Regions from separate parts of the Clostridium celatum genome, predicted to be linked through region 4. Evidence: riboswitches for the same ligand, from Rfam matches in the RefSeq annotation. Region 4 holds a riboswitch; each other region holds the start of a gene.

Region 1 (4,820 bases), on a different contig from region 4:
AACCGTTTTTTTCATGTATGACTGCTGTAATTTGTTTACAAGATACAGTTTATAATTCTATTCATATGGGAATAAATCGTGGAGCTGGAACAATTTTAGGTGCTGCATTCGGTTTAATTTTTCTATTTATATTTAGATCATTAGAAGGTCATATTTCTAATGAATTAATAGCAAAACCAATAATTTACATTATCATTGCATTAGGTGTAATACTTATGATTTATTTATGTAATATTTTCAAAAGACCTGGTGCAATAAATATTACTTGTATAGCATTTTTAGGAGTAACTACAGCTCATGCTTATAGTGATCCTTTATTTTATGCTACAAATAGAATTATAGAAACTTTATTTGGAATAGTCATTTCAATATTAGTAAATAAACTTATAACACCCCCACCACATAAATAATTAGTAATTAATAAAAAACTAATTAGTATTTCTAACTGAAAAAGGTTGTGCTTTTGCACAACCTTTTTTTATAGCCCTTTTTATTTATTTTTCTTATTGCTTCAGCGTTATTCAACCTTTTAACGAATACTTAATTTTAATTTACATTAAGTACATTATCTTCTACAGGCGTAGCTTCCTCAACCTTTTTACCGAATATTTGCACCCCTACAAAAACTGCTAATATTGCTACTGGTAATACTATATATATTGGTAATCCAAATCCAGCTGGAATATATCCAAATAATATTGTAATTACTGCTACAAATAAAGAATACCAAATTTGAGTTTTAACATGCTCAATATGGTTGCATCCTGCACCCATTGATGAAAGTATTGTTGTATCTGATATTGGCGAGCAGTGATCTCCAAATATTGCTCCAGTTAATACCGCACTTGTACTAACAATTACAAATGACATTTCTGGATTTATTGAATATGCTAATGGCACTGCAAGTGGCATTAAAATCCCCATTGTTCCATATGCAGTTCCTGTTGCAAATGATATTACTGCACCTAATATAAATATTAAACTTGGTAGTAAAAAATATGGAATTGATCCTGATAATAAAGTTACTAAGTATTTAGCTGTACCTAATTCTTTTATAACTGAACTTAATGACCAAGCTAATATAAGAATTACTCCTGTAATTAATAATCCCTTCATACCATCAACCCAAACTTCAATAGCCTCACCAATTGTAAATATCTTTTTACAAACTGCCATTATTATAGCAACTATACTGGCAAGTAATGCTGATTGGAATAATGCCACTGATGCATCTGATGCGCTAAATGCCTGCTTTATAGCTTCAAAGGATGCTGGTGAATTAGTCATTAAATTAATAAGTTCAACATCTTCTCCACCCATTATTGCTGTATATCCACTATAGTAAAATGCTGCGATTGCCGCTACTATTAGAACTCCTATTGGAATTATTGCATTCCATATGCTTAATTGCACCCCTTCTTTAGGTTGCATTTCATCTTCTCCTTGAAGATTATCTACTGCAACTTCAGCTCCAATTTTTTGTCCATTTCTAGCTGCCATCTCGGCTTTTCTCATTGGTCCAAATTCTTTTAATAAAACTGCTGTTATAACTATAAATGCTAATATTAATATGTTATAAAATCTATATGGAATTGTTTGAAGAAATACTCCAAAAGCATCTGCTTGTACACCAATTCCTGTGAAAGCATCATTAATTAAACCAACTTCTAACCCTATCCAAGTAGAAATTATTGCAAGCCCTGCAATTGGAGCTGCTGTAGCATCTATAATAAATGCTAATCTTTCTCTAGAAATTTTCATTTTATCTGCAACTGGTCTCATTATTGGTCCAACAATTAACGCATTTGCATAATCATCAAAGAATACACATATTCCCATAAGCCAAGTAATTAATTGAGTACCTTTTGCTGTTTTAGCTCTTTTAGCTAAAGCTTCTGCTATAGCTTTTGCTCCTCCCATCTTAGCAACAAGATTTATAACACCACCAATTACTAAAACTTGAAGTATAATACCTGCATTCCAAGGATCAGCCAAAGAGTTTAATGCCCTATCTATAAAATCTAAAAATGATTGTATCAATGCACTAAAGACATTAAATCCTGTTAAATTTAATAAAAATCCTCCTGATAAGATACCTATAAACAACGAAACTACAACGTTTTTCGTTATAAATGCCAATACTATTGCAACTATTGGTGGTATTAATGTTAATAATCCAAACTTTTCTGAGTTCACCGTAGCTGAATCTATTTCAGCTGCAAATGCAAGTGTAGTTGATAAAACAAACACTAGCATGGTAAGTAGTAATACTCTGTAACTTCTTTTTTTCATTTTTATTCCCCCTTATTTCTATTTAAAAGCGAATAACAAGGGTACCCCAAACTAACCCAATAAAAAAGACCTTGAGTTAACACTCAAGGTCTTGATATACACTAAAAAAGTATAAAAATACAAGTCTCAAATGATAGCTCACCACAAAATATTTTGTGACAGTAGTACATATATTTTATGCACTCCCAGCTATACAACCTTAAAGCATCGGTTGTACGCTTCGGCGATAATTCCTTTCATATTGAATCATAGTGCTTTCCTCATCAATAATACTATTAATTAATCGCGCCTCTACCCTAATTTATTCACTTTTGTTACTTATTGATTAAATTATACAGTTTATTCTATTGTTTTTCAATACCATTTTATAACTTTTTTTCTTTTTTATTCTTAAAATTCTTTATTCATAAACTTTTCAATGTCTTCAACAGATTTTATTATATCCTTAGATAAGTTTATATTACCATCCTCTGTAACTAATATATCATCCTCAATTCTAATTCCAATACACTCTTCTTCTATATAAATTCCTGGTTCTACAGTAAACACTACTCCTGGAACAAAAGTTATATTTCTATGAGGTGTTTCAATATCGTGAGTATCCATTCCAAGACTATGACCTATACTATGATAATAATATTTTCTTACATCCTTTTTATCTTCAATAAGTCCTAACTTAATACATTCTTCAGCTATTAGTTCTGTTGCTTTATCATTAATTTCTTTGTATTTAACACCTGGCTTTATTAAGCTAATAATTTCTTCATTTACTCTTAAAACTGCATTATAAACTTCTTTTTGTCTTTCTGTAAACTTACCATTAACCGGGAATGTTCTCGAAATATCTGCATTATAGCAATTATATTGTGCACCTAAATCGAAAAGAATTAAATCATCATTCTTAAGTTCAGTATTATTATCTACATAATGAAGTATTGTTGCATTTTTTCCAGCTGCCGCAATAGTTGTAAATGCTAAATCATTTACCCCTTTAGTTTTGCAATTAAAATCAAAATATGCTTCTAACTCATATTCCTTTATTCCTGCTTTAGCCTCTTTCATTAATAATTCAATACCACTTTTAGTTATTTCAATAGCTTTTTTTATATTTTCAACTTCTTTTTCTGATTTAACTAATCTACATTCACCAATAATGCTATAAATATTATTAACTCTTACCTGAGGATATTTACTTACTACTTTTTGTGCGTATTTATGAGATATTGTATCGTCACTATTTGCACTAAGTCTATCTAAATCTAAATATAAATTTATCTCTTCCTTCATTGTTAAAAGCCTATGTATTTCATTTTCGAATTGGCTTTTAAACTTTACTTCCTCAACTTCAGCAAGTGAAATCGCCTCATCCTTACGTATACTTTTACCAACCCACTTTTCTAGTTCTTCATCAATATCTTTAATAAAAAGACATGAATTCTTAACTCCTTTTAATTTCGACATGACTAAAACATGTTCTTCTTCTTTTATTCCTGTTAAATAATAAAAATTTCTATTTGGTGTAAATGGATAGCTCTCATCTCCAGTCTTTTTAGGTGCCTTTCCTGCAAATAAAACAACTATTGAATTATCCTTTATTTTTTCTAATACATTTTCTCTGTTAATCTTATACATATTTTTATCCATAGCCCTATCTCCTCTTAAAATTTATTCTGCTGCTAATAATTTTACACTTCTTACATTTGGTAACGAATTTAATCTTGCTGCTAATTGGCTTATACTTTTTTCCATATGTGAAATATCAATAGTTACTGTAACATTTGCACATAAGTTTATTGGAATATCTTGATTTATTGTTAGTATATTACCTTTATAGAAAGCTATACAGTCCAATACTTTAGATAAGGTTCCTGATTTATGTGACATCAAAACTATTAATGTTACCTTTTTTGACTTCATTTCTTCTGCCATTGGAAAAATATCATCTTTATATTTATAATACGTACTTCTACTTATCCCTACAGTCCTAATAGCCTCACTAACATCTTTAGATTTTCCAAGCGAAATAATTTCCTTCACTTCTATTACCTTTTTAAATATCTCTGGTAATGATTTTTCATTTACAATATAAAACTTCTCCATCCCCATAATCATTCTCCATTCGATTCTTTTAGTAATATTATACAACCAAAATTTACACCTTACCAATAAAAATTTACATATTACTCTTTTAATGTAAATAGAGTTGTATTACGAATAACCGTGATGTCAAAAAATTTTATATATTACCTTGAGAAATTATTATAATTTTACTGTACCATAAAATCTTGATTAGATTTTATAGAACAAAATATTAGCTTACATATTTTATTCTATAATAGTTAAAAAGTTAATTAAAAAAGTAATGATATAACTGAAAAGAATACATATGATAAACCTTAGAATTTAATTCTTAGTGAAATCATATCAATTTTGGGAATGTCACATCATCACTTTTTCGTTTAACTTTAAAGTATCATTATTTTTACCATTAGGATTGCCATAATTATTGCTGTCATATCTGCCATTAC
Region 2 (4,820 bases), on a different contig from region 4:
TTGCAATGTTCCTATCATGCTACTTATGCTTGCTTTTATTTCACTTATTTGTGACATACCTAAATACAGCAGTATACTTGCACAAATAACAAAAAATGCATAAATTGCTATAGTAGCATATCTATTATTCCAATCTATTTTCATTTTTCTCCTCCATTTACTTTATATTTTTCAAAATATAGTTCATAAACTAATATTTCTTATTTTATCATATTTTTATAACTCTATTTGTTAAAATTTCAAAAATAATTTCTAATTATATTCTTAAATATTAATTTGTGGATAGTATCTGTTGGATGTAACCCATCTCCATTTTCTAAATTCATTAATTCTTCTATAGTTTGTCCTCTATTTTTTAAATACATATTAATGTACTCATAATTATCTATGCACTTTATTCCTTTATATTTACTTACTTCTCTAATAACATTTACAACTTCATTCATTTTATATAAACGATTATCATAATTGTCATCTTGGGCTGTAACTGGATTTGGTGTCATTAATATTATTTTTTTATCTTTTTCTAATAGATTTTCAACAATGCTTATTAGATTGCTATGTAATATTTTCATTCCATTGTTTACCTTTCTATCATTAGCTCCAATCATTAAAATTATTATATTGTCATTTATATCATATAACTTATTTAAATTATCTTTTACTTGACTAGAATTTATTCCACTACATCCATTGTTTATTACTTTACTATATTTAAATCTTTCATTAATATATTTTTTAAAAAGTGATGCCCAGCATTTTTCTCCTAATTGTCTTTTGTAGCAAATACCATCTATATTTATAATTACTTCTCCATTCCTATTATCATCTAAACTCCCTGCTCCTGCTGTAATACTATCTCCTATTAACCTTATAACTATATTATTTTCCATATCTCCCCTTTTTATATCATCATAAAACATAATTTAATTCTTCTCCTACTTTTTATATTTCCATATATTTCTCTTGTATTATAGTATATCTTAATAATTTTTAATATAAAAAAATGGCAAATAACATTAATTATGTTATTTGCCATTTTTACCTATAAATTTATTTTATATTAATCTATCTTATTTTTATGATGATTATATATATATACTGGAATTCCTATTAACATTAATATAAAGCCCCACATTACAGTTTCTGCTCCTGAACCGTATATAGTCCATATTAAATATATAAATGCTAATAGTGGTAATATTGATTTTTTAATAAATAACTTAAAGTTAAATTCTTTTTCTTCTTTAAATGTAAGCATTATTTCTGCAGAAACACTTAAAAGATAAACTGGTAAATATGATAACGTTGCAAGGATAGTTATAAATGTAAATGCATCTACCATCCCTTTTTGGAAATTCATAATCAATAAAATATTAACTAATATAGAACCAAATATTAATGAATTTACAGGAGTGCCTGTTTTTTCACTAATCTTTCCAAAAAACTTAGGGAATACTCCATCTTCACCTGCTGCATAAGCAACTCTAGCTGTTGATAAAAGCCATCCTACTACTGTTCCTAAAATACAAATAACTACTGCAATTGTTAATATCTTTCCAATATTACTTCCTAAAGCATTAGTAAGTATATCAGTAAGTGGTGCTGTACTTTGAGCTAGTGAAACATTATCCATTGCCCCCATACTTGCTATACTTATTGCTAAGTATATAATAGCCGCAATAATCAATCCGTAAATTGTGCTTTTTCTTACATTCTTTTCGGGATCTTTAAGTTCTCCAGCTGTAACTGTTGCACTTTCAAGTCCTATAAATGCCCATAAAGTTGATGTGGCTGCAAGTGGAACTGTACTTAATCCCTTTCCTTCTGGATACATAGGAAATATATTTGCTGAATCAAAATTTAAAAATGCGACTATAACAAATAATGCAAAAAATACTATTTTAAATACTGTTGTAAAAGCCTGAATTTTACCTGCTTTCTTTACTCCTGCTACATTTATAAATGTAAATATCCATAAAATTGAACTTGAGAATATTATTGATACTATTGGATTATTTAGTTGTGGAAATACTGCTGATGCATAACTTGTAACTGCAACTATTATTGCTGCATTTCCAATCCATGAACCATTCCAATAAAGCCACGCACTTAAAAATCCTGCAAAATCCCCAAATGCCTCTTTAGTGTAACAATACGCTCCACCTGTTGATGGATATTTAGTACCCATATTTGCAAATGATATTGCAATAAAAATTGAACCTATTGTAGTTAAAATCCATGCTATTATTGTAGCTCCTGGTCCTGACACTTGAGCAAGTGTTGATGGTAGCATAAATACACCAGAACCAATCATGTTACCGCAAACAAGCATAGTAGCCATGAAAAGGCTAATTTCTCGTTTTAAACTTTTGTTTTCCATTTTTTCCTCCTTAGTTTGGGGTAAAAAAATAAGCCCAAAAGGCTAATCTTTGAGCTTGTACTTACACATAAACAAACACAAAGATAGCTCTCCACAATTATTATTGTGACAGTTTTGCATATATTTTATGCAACCCCAGCATATAGATTTAAAGCATCCTCTATATACTTCGGCAATACTACCTTTTATATTAATTCATCGTGCTTAACTCCATAATATTACTCTTTAATATTGCAACCTCTATCTTTACCCGAATATTTAATTACACTATCAAGTTAAATTTATAATTATTAAAATTTATACTTAATTTCTGTGTTTTTATACATAAATATTCTAACAAATTTTTCTTTAAAGTCAACAATTATAGTAGCTTTTAATATAAATACTTTTTAACATAATATCTAAATAATCTATTTTCATCTACAAAATATCTTATTTTTACTATTATATTTAACATATTGTAACTCCTTAACATATCATACATATAATATATCATAAGTCAACATCCTTTATATATTAAATAACAAAGGAGGAGCCTTTTGATGTATAACTTTAAAAATACTACTCTTACTAATGGTTTTGACAGAAGCAATTTAAATAATGCACAACAAAATAATTATGCATGGTCTATAAGTGAGTTAGACAAATATATTTATATTGGTACTGGACGTAATATCCCATATAATATTTTAAAATCAATTAACTCTTCTATAATTCCTCCTAACTCTATTACTCCTAATCCAGTAGATAATTTACCGGAAATCTGGAGATATCGTAAAAATTGCTCTTTACCTTTGGAAAAAGTATATACTGCCCCTGACTTTACCAATATATCTGGCTTTAGATATATGATTACTCACAAGCCTTTTAATAGAGACACTTTTCTTTATGCAGCTAGTTATGGCGGACCTAATGTTATAGTATTTAAATCTACCAATGGTGTAAACTGGTTTCCATTAACTGATACAGTTCTTAAAGGTACTTCTTCAAGAGCTATGTTAACCCATCTTGGCAAGCTTTATATAGCTACTATTGATGAGGCTAATCCAAGCCCTTATCCTCAACTTTATAGAAGTGTTGATCCTCAATATTATTCATGGGAACCTGTTATAGATAATACAGCACCTAATTTTAATCCTTCTTTAAATCCTTCTGGCTCAATTAGTAATATGGCTATATTCAATAATAAAATTTATGTTGCTACTAGTAGCTCTGACGGTGCTGCTGTTTGGAGAACAAATGGTCCTGAACCAAAATTAAATGACTGGACATTAATAGTAGATAAAGGATTTGGAGATGCAGCTAACAAGTATATCTTAAGTATTGGTGTTTATAAAAATTATCTTTATGTAAGTGGAACTAAACAATTACCACTTGCTTGGTTAATTCCACTTGGTTGTGATATTATAAGAATTTCAAAAACTGATAGATGGGATTTAGTTGTCGGTGGTCCAGCTTTGATTCCTTCTATACCAACAAAAGGTGTTAGAAATAAAAGCTTATCTGGATTATACTCTGGATTTAATAATCCATTTAATGTGTATGCATGGCAAATAAAGCAATATAATGATAAATTATTAATTTCAACCTTTGATGATTCTATAAACATGGAGGTTATTTTAGATACTCTTCTCTACAATAAAATAGAAATTCAAAATTTAATTGGCAAGCTTGCAACTAATACTATTATAAAAATATATAAAAATATTGTTGAATTATTAAATGAATCAAAATATCCATTCGGATTTGATCTTTATGAGTCAACTGATGGTATACACTTTACTCCAGTGTTATTAAACGGATTCTGTAATAAATATAATTATGGAGGTCGTTTATTATATGTAAATTCATCAAATGATCTTTATATCGGAACAGCTAATCCATTCCAAGGTTGTGAAGTTTGGAAGGCTAAGTATGAAGCATGTAGTAATCACTGTCATTCATATCATCATAATTATAGCTATCTTTTTTATATTAGAAAGGAACTAGCTGAAAATTATAACCTTCTAAAAACTTATATGCCAACTATCTTAAAATTTATTAGTAAAAATTAATATTATGACTATGCTGAATTACTAAATTTTATATTAATATATCCTTGTAAAATTATAGTTTTATATTCATCTTAAATATTATTATGTAGAAACATTAAATTTTATTTAGACTAAATCAAAATATTTATAAACTCCTAATTTTGAAATAAGTTTTCGGAATCTATTATTCTTAATTTTGATTTAGCCTCTTTTTCATTATTAATAATTTTTATTTTTTAAATCTAGTTGCATAACCACACTTCTTACATAATTCTTCAACAGCTCTTCTTCTTGAAAAACCATCATAAATATCTCTTGCCCTTTTATCTTCTACTATATCTTTCAGCGACTTTTCAAAAATATTGCCTAAATTTATATTTCCCTCGCTATCTAAACAACATGGA
Region 3 (4,820 bases), on a different contig from region 4:
ACATCTAATGGGTTTTTAAAAACAGGAATTCCTATTTCTTTAGGAAATTTATCTATACCTGCTTCTATTTTTAAATTTGGAAATTCATTTATAACATTTCTTATCACAGTACCCATTTTTCCACAACAACCGCTTAAAAGTATTTTAACCATAACTAACTCCCTTATATCAAATTATATTTTTTTAATGTGTTTATTAATATTTCTTTATTAGAATCATTCATTTTATATAATGGTAATCTCAAATTTCCTACATCTTTCCCTATTATATTAAGAGCTGTTTTAATAGGAATAGGATTTGTTTCTATAAATAAATCATTTATTAGTTGAAGATAATTTAATTGTAAAGTAGTTGCTTTTTCAGTATCTCCATTTAAATATGAAGACACCATATCATGAATTACTTTAGGAATTATATTAGCAGCTACAGAAATTACACCAATACCTCCAAGTGATAATAAAGGAACAATTTGATCATCATTACCTGAATATATATCTATATCCGGACAAATAGATTTCATTTTAGCAATTTGACTAAAGTTTCCACTAGCTTCTTTAATTGCAATGACATTTTTTAATTTACTTAATTTTAATAGCATGTTTGGCGTAATATTCATATTAGTTCTACTTGGAACGTTATATAGAATAATAGGAGTATTAACAACATCATTTACTTCCTTAAAATGCATAAATAATCCTTCGTCATTGGTTTTATTATAATAAGGAGTTATTAATAATAAACCATCAACACCAACAGATTCAGCATACTTACTCATTGTAATAGCTGATAGTGTATTATTGCCACCAGTACCAGCGATTACAGGAATTCTTTTATTAACTACATCTACAGTAAATTTAATAGTTTCTTTTTTTTCACTTTCTGTCATTGTAGTAGCTTCACCAGTAGTCCCACAAATTACTATTGCATCTGTACCTTCTTTAATATGCCATTCTAATAATTCTTTTAATTTATCAAAATCTACACCACTTTTAGTAAATGGTGTAATTATAGCTACACCAGAACCTGTAAAAATAGACATAATATATCCTCCTAAAAATTATTTGTTATTAATTAGATATTCAGCAATTTGAACTGCATTTAGTGCAGCACCTTTTCTTATGTTATCAGCGACAACCCAAAGGTTTAAACCATTATCAACACTAAAATCACGTCTTATTCTTCCTACATAGACATCATCTTTTCCATTTACATCAAGTGCCGTAGGATATTTTAATTCTTTAGTATTATCATATACAGTTAACCCCTTAGTTTCTTCAAAAAGTGTTATAATATCTTCAATATTAAAGGATTTTTCAAGTTCAACATTTATACTTTCACTATGACTATTTAAAACAGGTACTCTTACAGTAGTTGCTGTTATTTTTAAATTAGGTGAATGAAGTATTTTTCTTGTTTCTTCAATCATTTTCATTTCTTCTTTGGTATAACCATTATCTAAGAAGACATCAATATGAGGAAGACAGTTACCTGCTATTGGATAAGGAAATTTTTTTGGTGAAATACCTTTTAAACCATCTTCTAAATCTTTTATACCTTGCATACCAGCACCAGAAACTGCTTGATAAGTTGAATATACTATTCTTTTAATTCCATAATTGTCAATTAGAACTTTAAGTGGTACCATAGCTTGAATTGTTGAGCAATTTGGATTAGCTATTATTCCTTTATGCAATTTTAAATCTTCAGGATTTACTTCAGGAACAACCAGTGGCACTTCTTTATTCATTCTCCAGGCACTAGAGTTATCAATTACAATAGCACCATAAGATGCAAAGATAGGAGCATATTTTAAACTTGTATCTCCACCAGCGGAAAATAAAGCAAAATCGATTTTTTTATTTTTTATATTATCTTCACATGTTTCTTCAACTAAATAATCTTGTCCTTTAAAAGGTAAATATGAACCATGAGATCTTTTTGATGCAAAAAGATAAAGATTTTCAATAGGAAAGTTTCTTTCTTCTAATATTTCTAAAAATTTTCTACCTACATTTCCTGTAGCCCCAACTATTGCTATATTATACATTGTATAGCAACCCCCTTTGTTAAATTTAATACTTTTATATAAAAAAATACCTTGAGCATAGCACTCAAGGTATAATTTAACTTAATAAAAATTTCCTTAAATGATAGCTCATCACATAATAATGTGACAGAAATATGCATATTATACATACTTCCAGCTATATAACATTAAAGCTTTTGTTATATGCTTCGGCGATAAATCCTTTCATACTAATTTAACATGCTTAAATCCTTAGTAGTACTCTTAAGTACCGCACCTCTATCTAAATATTATTTAATTATCTAAATTATACCTTTTATGCATTAAATTATCAAGGTAAAAAATAGAAAAAACGTATCTGATTTATTATATGAAATATTTAGTGCTTTGAAACAAATAATATGATGAATAAATAGATATTTATAGGAGAAAATATTAAATATAAAATTTATAGGGGGAAATATAATGAGTAAAACACCACTAAAGAAAATAATAAAATCAAAAATTAAAACAAATAAACAATTAAATGAACAAGAATTGCTTAGAGAGAAAATTAAATATGAAATAGCTGAAGAATTAGGATTAAGAGATAAAGTTGATGAGTATGGATGGGGTGGGTTAACAGCAGAAGAAACAGGACGAATAGGAGGAATAATGACACGTAGAAAAAAAGAATTAAAGCTTCCTACAAATGATCAAATTCTAGGAAGAAAATAATGGATTGACTAAAGTCTCAATTACATAGTAATATAAATGTTAGAAATTTATATATCGATGTTATTTTGTGTAGAATAGTTAATTAAATTTGAATTAAAAATACTGTAAGGGGGGATATCATGGCTTATGGAGAATTTGCTAAAATTTATGATGAATTAATAAACGAAGATATTAATTATGATAGTATGGTAGAGCGAATATTAGAAATTTGTAATTTAAATAATGTAAATTTTGAAGATTATCTTGATATTGCTTGTGGTACAGGAAATGTTACTGTAAGAATAGCAAAGCATTTTAAAAATATATATGGTGTAGATTTGTCAGAAGATATGTTAAATGAAGCTTTTGATAAATTAAAAAGCAATAAAATAAGAGGCAAAATAATTTGTCAGGATATGACTAGTTTAAGTTTAAATAAAAAATTTGATTTAATTACCTCTGTTTTAGATTCTACAAATTATATAACAGATGTAGAGGGATTAAAAAATTATTTTTGTGGAGTACATGAGCATTTAAAAGATAATGGATTATTTATTTTTGATATAAATTCATATTATAAGTTATCAGAAATTTTAGGTAATAATATCTATACATATAGTGAAGAAGAAGTTTTCTATACATGGGAAAATTCCTTTGAAGAAGAGATATTATCTATGTTCTTAACTTTCTTTGTTAAATATGGGGATCTTTATGAAAGATTTGAAGAGGAACACTTTGAAAGAGCATACAAAGAGCAAGAAATAGAACACTATTTAAATGAAGCAAATTTAGAAGTTATAAATAAATTTGAAGGTTATACAAAAAATGATGTACAAGCAAATAGTGAAAGAATTGTATATGTAGTAAAAAAGAAAATGTTAATGGAGGATTAATTAATGAGCGATAAAATTATTAGAGCAGTGGCTAAGGATGGAATGGTAAGAATAATAGCTGGGACAACAACAGAGTTAGTAGATACAGCTAGATCTATACATGAATGTACACCGGTTGCAGCAGCTGCACTAGGAAGAATGTTAACTGCAGGAGCGCTACTTGGAGCAACATTAAAGTCTGAAAATGAAGTTATGACTTTAAGAATAAATGGTGGCGGAGATGCTGAAGGTGTAGTAGTTACAGCTTATGAAGGTGCAAAGGTAAAAGGATATATAGGAAATCCATATGGTGATTTACCACTTAATGCAAATGGTAAACTTGATGTTGGTGGATATATAGGTAAAAATGGTAACTTAATGGTTATAAAAGATCTAGGACTGAAGGATCCATATGTAGGTCAAGTTCCAATACATTCAGGAGAAGTAGCAGAAGATTTAGCTTATTATTTTACAGTTTCAGAACAAACTCCATCAGCAGTATCACTTGGAGTTTTAGTAGATACTGATTATTCAATAAAAGTTGCAGGTGGATTTATAATTCAAATGTTACCAGGTGCAGATGAGTTTTTAGCAGATATCATAACATATAGATTGGAAGAAATACCATCTTTAACAACAATGTTGAATGAAGGGAAAACAATGGATGATATCTTAGATTATATCTTTGGAGATATGGATCTTAAAATATTAGAAGAAATGAAACCAGAATTTAGCTGTAATTGTTCAAGAGAAAAGGTAGAAAAGGCTTTAATATCTATTGGGGAAAAAGATTTAAAAGAAATATATGAAGAAGGAAAAAATGAAGAGTTAAAATGCCATTTCTGCAATAAGACTTATGTTTTTACATCTGAGGAAATTGGTGAAATGTTAAGCCAAATGAACAAATAAATTATAATAATAAAAAGGAAGTTTTAATAAAAAAACTTCCTTTTTATTATTATATAGGTGTATAAGTTAAAATTAAATAAAAGTTTGATGAATTAATAGAGAATATAAAATAAAAAAATGTAATAAAAAAGTTTATAATTTTTATCATAAAAAGCACATAAAGCTTAAATACTTAATCAACAATCAAAGTCGCAGAACGTATTATATAAGAGGTTATAAAACAAATAAACTTCCTCTATCTACTAGCTTTCCATCATTTAGATAAATAGGTTTTACATCATACTTGTAAAGAAATTTTTTAATTTCTTCACCAAAGG
Region 4 (4,820 bases):
GAGGTAAGATAAAGCCTACTAATATTCCAACAGATATACCAAGTAATATAGAGAGAAAAGAATGACTATCGTTTGCAAAACTTAATTGGCTTACTATTGGAGAAAGGCAAGTACCTAATAGGGCAACAAGGGTATAATTAAGAAAAGGTTCTCTTTGGTATTTTGAGAATAAGTATATACCAAATATAATAGGCCAAATATTAAAGATATTTTTACCTAAAAATGAGAAGCCAGTCATAAGCCATAACGCCATTATAGTTGATCCATTTGGTTTTATTCCTATTAATATTAAAAGTAATATTGAAAGTATACTAGTTAATGAAGCATTAACTAAAGCTGCACCAATACCACCTACTTCCATATAATCAGTTATTAAAATATCAGAAGAAAGTACTATTGATTTTAGTCCATAAAATATTTCTTTTGGGCTATCAATAATAAAGGCAAAAATAATTAAACAACTATATAGCCCCAAAAGAATAACATATGGAGAATAAAAGTTTTTTATTTGTTTCATATATACATACACCTCAAATATATATTAACAAAAAAAACACTGAAAATAATGTGATATATATCATTTTTATGAAATATTTTTCAAATATTTTTTCTAAAAGATGATATTAATGGCAGCAATATCATTATAATAAAGTATTTTGTTAATCCATTATTACAAAGGTATAGGATATAATTTTAAATTTTCAATATAAATACCTTATAAGGAAAAAATATTTAAATGTAATTTACAATATTTTTTTTATATGAAAATAATTAGATGATAATATGTTAAAAAAGGTGTATTTAATGTAAAATTTAAATGTATTTAGGGTTAAATTCTTTTAATATTTCGACAAAATAGTATAATAGTACATATAAAAATAATAGGGGTGTTTCAAATGGAAAAAAGAAAACATAAGCAAGTGCCTGAAATCAAAGGACTTTTAAGACGCCATGTAGTTGAAGTGCCACCATGCATAAGAGATTGTTCAGGCATAAAAATATTTGGAAAAAGAATAAAATCGTTATTATTTACAACTGATGTTGCAATAATAAGGAATACAAATGCAGATGCAATTATAGCAGTTTATCCATTTACTCCACAACCGTTGATAACAGCAGCTTTAGTAATGGCTGCAGATGTGCCAGTTTTTTGTGGTGTAGGTGGAGGAATAACTCAAGGTAAAAGAGTAGTGAATTTAGCATTAGATGCAGAATTTAAAGGTGCCATGGGAGTAGTTGTTAATTCTCCAACTTCAAATGAAGTTGTTAGTAGAATTAAGGAAACAATTGATATTCCAATAATAGTTACAGTTGTTTCAATTCATGAGGATATAAAAGCTAGAATAGAAGCAGGAGCAACTATTTTAAATGTTTCTGGTGGAAAAAATACACCTGAAATAGTGGCTAAAATAAGATCTGAGTTTCCAGATTTTCCTGTTATAGCAACAGGAGGCCCAGATGAACAAACTATAAGAAAGACAATAGAAGCAGGGGCAAATGCAATAACTTATACTCCTCCATCAAACGGAGATACAATGAGTAACTTAATGGATAAATATAGACAATTTTAAAAATATTGTTTAATTAGTAAAAATAATGTGGTATTATTATTGTAAAAGACTGCATATAATATATTCTGAGTGAAACATCTTCTTTTTAGAATGAAAAAATAAGTTTTATTATCTAGATTGAAGTTTAGAATTTTATTTAATAGAATACCTATGTTAGAGGTGCTATTTATAAATAGTAATAAATTGTAGCTGGCAAGTGATGATAATTTATGAAAGGTATAATAGCCGAAGGAGTAATTTATGCAAAGGATTATTTCTGGGTATGCATAAAATATATGCATAACTGTCACGTAAGTGGAGGGCTACAAGGTGCGATAATAAGATGAAAATTATTTTTATTATAAGAAATAATAAATTGCATTATAAAGTAAAAACTACCACTATAGGACATCTATAGTGGATTTTTTGTTTGGAGGGTTATACAATGAAGTTATTTGGGGCAATGGAAATTAAAGAAAATGAATTATATATTGGAGGGGTCAGTTCTACTAATTTAGTTAGTGAATTTGGGTCGCCATTATATGTAATGGATGAGGAACTTTTAATAAACACTTGTAAAAGTTATTATAAAAATTTTAAATGTAAAGAAAATAATAATAGAGTGGCTTATGCAGGAAAGGCATTTTTAACAATGGCTATGTGTAAGCTTATAAATGAGCAAGGACTTTACTTGGATGTAGTTTCGGGGGGAGAGTTATATACGGCCTATAAATCAGGATTTCCTTTAGAAAAGGTGTATTTCCATGGAAATAATAAGACTTATGATGAAATTGAATTAGGTGTTAAGTTAGGCGTAGGTAGATTTATAGTAGACAATATTGAAGAAATGACTATATTAAATGAAATAGCAACTAAATATAATAAAAAACAGGATATTTATTTAAGATTAACTCCAGGTATTGAAGCTCATACACATGATTATATTAAAACAGGTCAAATAGATTCAAAATTCGGGTTTGCACCAGTTGGAAATACAATAATGAATGCTGTTAAATACGCATTAGATTATGAAAATTTAAATTTAAAAGGATTGCATTGTCATATAGGTTCGCAGATTTTTGATATAGCACCATTTGAAGATGCAGCAGAAATTATGTTAGGCTTTATAAATGATATTAAGAAAGAAACAGGACATATAATATCAGAGTTAGATCTAGGTGGAGGATTTGGTATACATTATACTAATGAAGATAAACCAAGAGAAACAAGAGAATATTGCGAAGCTATTTTAAATAGGGTAGATAAAGTTTGTGAAAAATTAGGATTAGAAAGACCAATCTTAACTATTGAGCCAGGTAGATCAATAGTAGGAAATGCAGGAACAACACTATATACTATTGGAGCAATAAAAGAAATAGAAGGAGTAAGAACTTATATTTCTGTTGATGGAGGAATGACTGATAATATAAGACCTGCATTATATGGGGCAAAATATGATATGACTATAGCTAATAAAGTTAATTATAAAAAGGATAATATGGTTACAGTTGCTGGTAAGTGTTGCGAATCAGGCGATATATTTGTAAAAGATATAAATCTTCAAGAAACTAAAAGAGGAGATGTGCTTGCCGTGTTTACAACAGGGGCATATGGATTCTCTATGGCAAGCAACTATAATAAAAATCCAAGGGCAGCTGTTGTTTTCGTAAAAGATGGAATAGCTCGTTTAGTATCAAAAAGACAAAGCTACGAGGATCTTTTATCCTTAGAAGTATAATAAAGTGTAATTACAAAAGGATTTATCTAAACAGCTAATCCTTTAAAATATATCGTATATTTTATGAAAAATAAATTATACAAGCAGATATTATAAAAGCACACAGTAAGAATACTTAATCTTACTGTGTGCTTTTGTTTTAAAGACCTCAAGATTAATCGGCAAATTATAGTTTTTAATACTTTTAACTTCATAACTAGAATTTATGATTTAATGATTTTTCTATAAAATACAATTAAAGAAAATAGTTAAATTTTTATTAATTGTATCTTATAGCATTACATATTTATGAATTTTTTAGTATATTTAGATATTATAATATATATCAGAAAATATTAATTTTTTAGAGATTGCAGATATAATATTTTAGATTGTAACTGTTTTGACATATTTGTGGGATATAATTTTTCTAATACTATTACGAATTCAATAAATGTGGTATACTTTAATATAAAGCAAATTGGAAAAGAGGTGAAGGCAGCTTATATCTGCAGTTAAGCATGAAAAATAATATGTTTATTATTGATAGATTAGAAAATAACTCAGTAGTTTTAGAAGATGATTGTGGAAATATTTTAACAATAGATAAAAGCTTAATTGAGGGTGAAATAAAAGAAGGAAATATCGTAATAAAAGAAAGTGGCTTATTTAATGTAGATATAAAAGCAACCATAGATAGAAAAAATAAAATTAATGCTTTAATGAAAGGTATGTGGGAATAGTGAGTAATGGTGAAGAAAACAATATACAAGATGTAGATATGTATAGTGGTTTAATAAATGAAAAAGATGAATTGAATAATGAAATAAATGGCAATAATACTAAGGGAGACAAAAAAACTAAGGTTGAAAAATCAAATTTTTTCTTTGATTGGATTGTACCAATAGTAATAGCCGTAATTTTAGCTACGTTAATAAATAAATACGTTATATTTAAGGTTAAAATACCATCAGAATCAATGGTACCAACTTTAAATGTAGGTGATAGATTATTTGTTACTAGAGTATATAATCCAGAAAAACTTAAACGTGGTGATGTGGTAGTATTCGATTCAGAAGAATTAAATGAAAGAATGATAAAAAGATTAATAGGTTTACCAGGGGATACTGTTATTATTAGAAATGGTGTTGTTCAGGTAAATGGAGAAACTTTACAAGAAGATTATATAGGAACACCAGATAATTATAATGGAGAGTTCCAAGTACCAGAAGGAAAGTATTTCTTCTTAGGAGACAATAGATTTTGGTCTTTAGACTCAAGATATTGGGAAAATCCATATATAGATGGAAGTGACATAACTGGTAAAGCTCAAATAAAGGTTTATCCATTAAAAGATTTTGGAAAAATAGAGTAGGATGAAGTAGAGTAATATAAAATACAAATGATATTAAATTTATATCTATAATATAGGAGAATTTAAAGAATGAATAATAACGAACCTAATAAAAAAAATGGAGAAAAGAAAAAGAATAATAATAATAAATTTTTAATTATTTATGCTATTATTGCTTTCTTATTCTTATACTCATTTT

Evidence for each region. A riboswitch is a leader RNA that binds a small molecule or an ion and turns the genes downstream of it on or off. The one in region 4 is predicted to bind lysine.
Region 1: linked by a shared signal. The riboswitch ahead of LPC13_RS06140 (Na+/H+ antiporter NhaC family protein) and the one ahead of lysA (diaminopimelate decarboxylase) in region 4 are both predicted to bind lysine.
Region 2: linked by a shared signal. The riboswitch ahead of LPC13_RS11270 (APC family permease) and the one ahead of lysA (diaminopimelate decarboxylase) in region 4 are both predicted to bind lysine.
Region 3: linked by a shared signal. The riboswitch ahead of LPC13_RS15455 (aspartate-semialdehyde dehydrogenase) and the one ahead of lysA (diaminopimelate decarboxylase) in region 4 are both predicted to bind lysine.

What each region holds. Positions count from the first base shown of each region.
Region 1 is NZ_JAJKGM010000009.1:70,553-75,372, reverse strand. Features, by position in the region: gene LPC13_RS06145 (FUSC family protein) at 1-410, shown strand, start outside; gene LPC13_RS06140 (Na+/H+ antiporter NhaC family protein) at 547-2,292, opposite strand; lysine riboswitch at 2,419-2,594, opposite strand; gene LPC13_RS06135 (aminopeptidase P family protein) at 2,683-3,936, opposite strand; gene LPC13_RS06130 (ACT domain-containing protein) at 3,958-4,392, opposite strand; gene LPC13_RS06125 (spore maturation protein) at 4,758-4,820, opposite strand, start outside.
Region 2 is NZ_JAJKGM010000026.1:20,333-25,152, reverse strand. Features, by position in the region: gene LPC13_RS11280 (AI-2E family transporter) at 1-144, opposite strand, end outside; gene LPC13_RS11275 (SGNH/GDSL hydrolase family protein) at 240-923, opposite strand; gene LPC13_RS11270 (APC family permease) at 1,064-2,383, opposite strand; lysine riboswitch at 2,460-2,634, opposite strand; gene LPC13_RS11265 (hypothetical protein) at 2,926-4,437, shown strand; gene LPC13_RS11260 (radical SAM/SPASM domain-containing protein) at 4,646-4,820, opposite strand, start outside.
Region 3 is NZ_JAJKGM010000055.1:1,306-6,125, forward strand. Features, by position in the region: gene dapB (4-hydroxy-tetrahydrodipicolinate reductase) at 1-152, opposite strand, end outside; gene dapA (4-hydroxy-tetrahydrodipicolinate synthase) at 164-1,039, opposite strand; gene LPC13_RS15455 (aspartate-semialdehyde dehydrogenase) at 1,058-2,047, opposite strand; lysine riboswitch at 2,144-2,316, opposite strand; gene LPC13_RS15460 (small, acid-soluble spore protein, alpha/beta type) at 2,492-2,743, shown strand; gene LPC13_RS15465 (class I SAM-dependent DNA methyltransferase) at 2,863-3,615, shown strand; gene hslO (Hsp33 family molecular chaperone HslO) at 3,619-4,503, shown strand; gene LPC13_RS15475 (DUF6873 family GME fold protein) at 4,717-4,820, opposite strand, start outside.
Region 4 is NZ_JAJKGM010000005.1:8,001-12,820, forward strand. Features, by position in the region: gene LPC13_RS03505 (DUF1576 domain-containing protein) at 1-517, opposite strand, end outside; gene LPC13_RS03510 (beta/alpha barrel domain-containing protein) at 897-1,571, shown strand; lysine riboswitch at 1,718-1,884, shown strand; gene lysA (diaminopimelate decarboxylase) at 1,996-3,288, shown strand; gene LPC13_RS03520 (DUF3006 domain-containing protein) at 3,789-4,010, shown strand; gene lepB (signal peptidase I) at 4,010-4,642, shown strand; gene ftsH (ATP-dependent zinc metalloprotease FtsH) at 4,712-4,820, shown strand, end outside.